One region of the Gordonia sp. JH63 genome, then DNA from elsewhere that is predicted to be linked to it. Evidence: predicted binding sites of a transcription regulator. Region 1 holds the regulator's gene; the other holds the start of a gene.
What was found. Region 1 encodes LexA, which represses DNA repair genes until DNA is damaged. Its sites were predicted from a motif close to CGAACANNTGTTCG; they were not measured.
Positions count from the first base shown of each region.

Region 2: the regulator LexA is predicted to act here: its motif matches at 1,350-1,363, upstream of GR168_RS11605 (HNH endonuclease signature motif containing protein).

Region 1 is NZ_CP047235.1:2,315,975-2,319,058, reverse strand. It holds gene hrpA (ATP-dependent RNA helicase HrpA) at 1-129, shown strand, start outside; gene nrdR (transcriptional regulator NrdR) at 103-603, opposite strand; gene GR168_RS10495 (LysM peptidoglycan-binding domain-containing protein) at 703-1,242, opposite strand; gene lexA (transcriptional repressor LexA) at 1,467-2,171, shown strand; gene GR168_RS10485 (putative PEP-binding protein) at 2,149-3,084, opposite strand, start outside.
Region 2 is NZ_CP047235.1:2,569,229-2,572,312, reverse strand. It holds gene GR168_RS11615 (MFS transporter) at 1-110, opposite strand, end outside; gene GR168_RS11610 (manganese-dependent inorganic pyrophosphatase) at 248-1,171, shown strand; gene GR168_RS11605 (HNH endonuclease signature motif containing protein) at 1,389-3,035, shown strand.

The sequences.
Region 1 (3,084 bases):
GCGGTGGTCGACGACGAAGCGCAGTGGCTCGTCGAGGAGTTGCGCGTGGGGCTGTTCGCCCAGCGTCTCGGCACCGCGTTCCCGGTGTCGGAGAAACGGGTCCTACGAGCTCTGGACCGACTCGGCTGACACGGGTTCGGCGAGCGCGCTCCCGGATCCCGATGCCGCCTTCAGGTCGTCGATCTCGCGCTGGAAGTCCTCCACCGAGTCGAACGACCGGTACACCGAGGCGAAGCGCAGATACGCCACCTCGTCGAGATCGCGGAGCGGACCCAGGATGGCGAGTCCGACCTCGTTGCTGGGGATCTCGGCCGATCCACTGGCGCGCACCGTGTCCTCGACCTGCTGGGCGAGTTGCGCGAGCGCGTCCTCGGCGACGTGGCGGCCCTGACAGGCTCGCCGCACGCCGCGCATGACCTTCTCCCGGCTGAATGGTTCGGTCACGCCGTTGCGTTTGACCACCGCGAGCACGGCGCTCTCCACGGTCGAGAACCGGCGACCGCACTCCACACAGGAGCGACGGCGGCGGATGGCCTGCCCTTCATCTGCGACACGCGAGTCGATGACCTTGGTGTCGTCGTTCTTGCAGAAGGGGCAGCGCATCGTGTCCTCACGCAGGTCGCGGGACGCTGGAACGCACCCGAAGCGTGCGCCCCGCCGCTTGTCGGCCGGCCCCTGTGACATCGAGGATACCGCCCGGCCTCAGCGGTACCGGGGGGTGAGCAGGGGCTGGCCCACCTGCAGCGCGCTCGACCCCAGATCGTTCATCGCGACGATCTCGTCGATCACGACCTCGCGCGGCATCTCGGGTGCCACCCGGCCGGCGATCGAGCTGAGCGAGTCCCCCGAGCGCACGTGGACGACCTCGGCACTCACGGCGGACGGGGTCAGCGAGTCCGAGTAGTTCTGGCCCACGACACCGAACACCCACACGACGAACGCCAGCCCGACGCCGGCGAGGAGCGCGACCGCGGTGCGGCGGCGGCGACGGAACACCGCCGCGTCGGGTCCGACCGGGCCACGCCCGCGCACCCCGACCGAAGAACCACAGTGGGTACCGCCCACCCGCGGGGTCACCGGCGACGCACCCCGCGGTCGGGTGCCGGCCGGCCGGTTGTCTATCGGGCGGCCGCCGTCGGACAGCGGGGCGCGCGTCCGGACCCGATCGGCGCGGTCGGTGGGGGGCCGGACAGCGTCGGGACGGTCGGTGCGGACGGGAGCGACGAGAGTGGCGGTGCGCATGGTGCCCTCCGGTGTTCTGGTGTCTGGATCGTGCGGGGTGTGGCGGTCGGTGTTCGAACATCGATCAGATGTTCGATGCACTGATGTTCGAATTTGTAGCACGACGTCCCGACAAAGTCTCGCGACACATCGAACAAATGTTTGAGGTGCCGGTCGCACTCCGCTAGGCTCGGACCCGGCGCAAGCCATCTACCAGCACGTTCCGAAGACGAGAGGAACCGAACATGAGTGACACCGGCGATAGGCGCGGCCGAGCGCGGGGCGCCGACGACGAGGCCCCGTTCGACGCCGCCGCCGCCGAGGCCTCACTCACCCCGCGACAGGCCGGGGTCCTGGAGGTGATCCGCCGCTCGGTGCGCGAGCGCGGTTATCCGCCGAGCATCCGGGAGATCGGCGACGAGGTCGGCCTGGCCTCGACGTCGTCGGTGGCCCATCAGTTGCGGACGCTGGAACGCAAGGGGCTGCTCAAGCGCGACGCGAACCGTCCCCGTGCGGTCAACATCGCCCCGAGTGACACCCCGTCGCCGGACACCCCGTCGGCCGGTCAGCTGCCCGAGCCGACCTTCGTGCCGGTTCTCGGCCGAATCGCGGCCGGCGGTCCGATCCTGGCCGAGGAGGCCGTCGAGGACGTCTTCCCGCTGCCCCGTGAGCTGGTCGGCGAGGGATCTCTCTTCCTGTTGCGCGTCGTCGGCGAGTCGATGATCGACGCCGCGATCTGCGACGGCGACTGGGTCGTGGTCCGGCAGCAGAACGTCGCCGACAACGGCGACATCGTCGCGGCCATGATCGACGGCGAGGCCACCGTGAAGACCTTCAAGCGTCAGGGCCCCAACGTCTGGCTCATGCCGCACAACGAACTGTTCGATCCGATCCCGGGCAACGATGCCGTCATCCTCGGCAAGGTCGTCACCGTGATGCGGCGAGTCTGACCTCTCCACCGACCGAACCGTCGAGCACCGCCGCGGCAGCCTCGCGCGCCGCGGCGGGGTCCGAGGTGGCCAGGGCAGCCTCGGCGGCGGCCCGGCAGTCCGGTGCGGACACCTCGCCGAGCCGGGCCCCCACGGCCGCGGCAGCAGCCGGCGCGCTGGACAGCGAGGTGACCCCGAGACCGACGAGCACGCAGGCGAGGTTCGGATCGGCGGCGGCCTCGCCGCACACCCCGACCGGCTTTCCCTGACGTGCACCCGCTGCCGCGACACCCGCGATGAGGCTCAACACGGCCGGTTGCCACGGGTCGGTCAGTCCGGCGAGATCGGCCGACATCCGGTCGGCCGCCATCGTGTACTGGGTCAGATCGTTGGTGCCGATGGATACGAAGTCCACCTCGGCGAGGACGGCTTCGGCCAGGATCGCCGCCGCGGGCACCTCGATCATCACCCCGGCGACCAGACCACGGCCGCGGACCTCGGCGGCGAAGGTGCGCGCCTCCGCCGGCGAGGCGATCATCGGCGCCATGACCCACGGCGCGACGGCCGACCCCGACGCGGCCTGCGCGATCGCGTCGAGCTGATGCGCGCGGATCTCGGGGTGCGCCAGCGCGATCCGATCGCCCCGCACGCCGAGCGCTGGGTTCGATTCGTCGGGATGGGTCACGAACCGGAGCGGTTTGTCGGACCCGGCGTCGAGGGTGCGGATGACCACCTTCTGCCCGTCGAACGCATCGAGCACCTCCCGGTAGATCGCGGCCTGCTCGTCCACCGACGGTTCGTCGGCACGCTCGAGGAACGCGAGTTCGGTGCGGAAGAGCCCGACGCCCTCGACGGGGTACCCGGCCGCGGCGCGTGCCGACGATCCGTCGGCGACGTTGGCGAGCACCGCCACGGCCACCCCGTCGGCGGTCTG
Region 2 (3,084 bases), 250 kb from region 1:
GCACCGATCGACGGCAGCGCCACGTTGACCGCGGAGATGTCGAGGCCGACGAGGAACATGCTCAGACAGCAGACGACCAGGATGACGCATCGACGCCCGGTCGTGGACATGGAGCCAATGTAGAACGCCGACCCCGGGGCAGGCGCCGACCCGGTGAGGATCATGCCCACCGGGAACGAGACCGCGAGGCGCCGGGATCGTCGTAGTCTGGGCCCACGCGCACCGCCGAGGAGAAAGCCGAGGTCCCATGTCGAAGATCCTGGTGTTCGGACACCGCAACCCCGACACCGATGCCATCGGGGCTGCGATCGGCCTCGCCCACCTCGAAGCCGCGCTGGGCAGCGATGTCGAGGCCGTCGCCCTGGGCCGGCCGAGTCTCGAAACCGCCTTCGCCTTGGACCATTTCGGACTCGACGCACCGCGCGTCATCGAAACGGCCGCGCCGGCGGAGGTCATGCTCGTCGACCACAACGAGCGCCAGCAGAGCGTCGCCGACATCACCGACGTGACCGTCCTGAAAGTCATCGACCACCATCGGATCGCCAATTTCGAGACGGCTGCGCCGCTGTACATGCGCGTCGAACCGGTCGGATGCACCTGCACGATCCTCACCCGGATGTATGCGGAGAACGGGGTCGAGATCCCGCGCCCAGAGGCGGGCATCATGCTGTCGGCGATCATCTCCGACACCCTGTTGTTCAACTCCCCCACCTGCACCGACGCTGACCGTGCCGCCGCCGCGGAGCTCGCCGCGATCGCGGGCGTCGACGTCGACGAGTACGGCGACGCGCTTCTACGGGCCGGGACCGCGCTCGGCGACGAGCCGGTGTCGGCGATCATCGGACGGGACTCCAAGAGCTTCGAAATGGGGCCGAAGACGGTGCGGGTCTCGCAGATCACCACGGTCGACTCCGCCGAGGTGCTCGCACGCCGCGACGAGTTCCTGACGGCGATGGCCGCCGAGAAGGAGGCAGCCGGCTACGACCTCTACCTCCTGCTCATCACCGATGTGATCAAGGCCGACTCGGATCTGCTGGTGGTCGGCGAACCCGCCTCGGCGGTCGAACAGGCACTCGGGGTCACCGTGGCGGACGGCCATGCCTTCGGCAAAGGCGTCGTCTCGCGCAAGAAGCAGATCGTCCCGCAGTTGACCGAAGTGCTGGACGTCTGAGCGGTCTCTGGCCTCCCCGCGCACATCCGCTGTCGAGAGAGGACTCGTAACAACATAATTCGAGGACAACGCAAACAGGCGCCCCCCATCTACCACACAGCACCGACAAGTTGTCCCGACGAATACCGTTGCACAACAGAAACTTTCGGGTTGCGAGATGCCGGCTGTGGTGTAAACTCGAACGTACATTCGCAGCTACGGTACTTGGGGGGTGGCCATGTCTGACGGATCAGCGACGCCGCAGCCGCGTGCCGTCGAGTTGATTGCCGACCTCCACCGCATCGTGGACGAGTTGCAGACGGTCAACCTGGGGCCGTGCACCGATGCCGAGTTGGCCGAAGTGGCAGCCGATACCGAGAAAGCGATCGCACGGTTGACTGTTGCCGGTGACCGGCAGATCGATCAGGTCGAGGCCCGCGACCTGCCCCGCAAAGCCGGGTGCCGAACACTCATGCAGTACATGACCCACCGGCTACGAGTGTCGAACCCGATGCGACGCCGTAAGCAAATGGACGCCACCGCGACCCGCACCAGCCTCGGCGGCGACATACTGGAACCCGAAAACCCGACCCTGGCTGAGGCTTTCGCCGCAGGAGCGGTCGGTTCCGCGCACGTGCAGGCCGCCCTCGATGTCCTCGACCAGATTCCCCACGGAATCGACCACGACGTGAAAGTCGCGGCCGAGCGACAGATGGCCGAGATCGCCACCGACCACACACCCGCCGACATCACCCAACTCGGTGCCCGGCTGCTGGCACACCTCGATCCCGACGGCACATTGGCTGATGACACCGACCAGAAACGACGCCGCAACCTGTGGATCGGTCGGCAACGCGCCGATGGCACCGCCAAGATCTCGGGCACCCTCACCCCCGAACTCGCCGCCCGGTTGACGATGATGTTCGCGGTCTGGGGTAAACCCGGACTCAACAACCCCGACGACCCCCACTCACCGTCCGGACCCGCCGGGACCGCTGACCCCGACGCCCTGACCACCGCAGCCGACCGTGACAGCCGTACTCCCGCGCAGATCAATCACGACGCGCTCGACGCCGCCCTGGCCGCAGGTTTCGCCGACGGGACCCTTGGAAAGTCGCACCGCGGATTGCCCGTGCAACTGATCGTCAAAGCCGACCTCAACGACCTCATCCGCGAAGCCGGACTCGCGACCACCGCCACCGGCACCGTGCTGCCCATCCCGGACCTGATCGCGATGGCCGGTGAGGTCCAACCGTGGTTGGCGATCTTCAAAAACGCCACCGCCGTCCCGCTGCACTTCGGGCGCGGGAAACGACTCGCCACCCGCGAACAACGCCTCGTCTCCTTCGCCCGCCCCGACGGCGAGGTGTGCTCGACGCCCGGGTGTGATCAGCCCGCCACCCACGTCGAGCTTCATCACGCCCAGAAGGACTGGGCCAAGGGTGGTCTCACCGACATCGACGACCTCGCCCCAGCCTGTCCCCGTCATAACCGCATGGTCGGTGACCAACCCGGGCAGTACACCACCCGCATCGCCCGGTCCGGACCCGACGAAGGCCGCTGCCTCTGGCGACTCAACGCCGAACCCGGCGCACCACCCAACCCCGAACGCCTCAACCGCCGACCCGACATACCCCGGCGATTCACACAACACCTGAACACCGTGCGCGAACAGATCCACGGACCACCAACGCGGTCCGGTGATCACGCGCGCCCGAACAACCGGCACCACGACGACGCGCGTCGCTCATGGTCGAGAACCAGCCACGTCATCGACGTGAGACCAACCCGACCCGGCCAACGACAGCTCCAACCCTCAGGGAGCGGGGTTGGTCGCCCTCCGCAAGCTCCGGGCGCTGCTAGTAATAGCTGGAAGGGCTGGTAACTGGGACATCCTCCTGATGTGGTCATAAGGGGCTTGGTTATCCCAACCA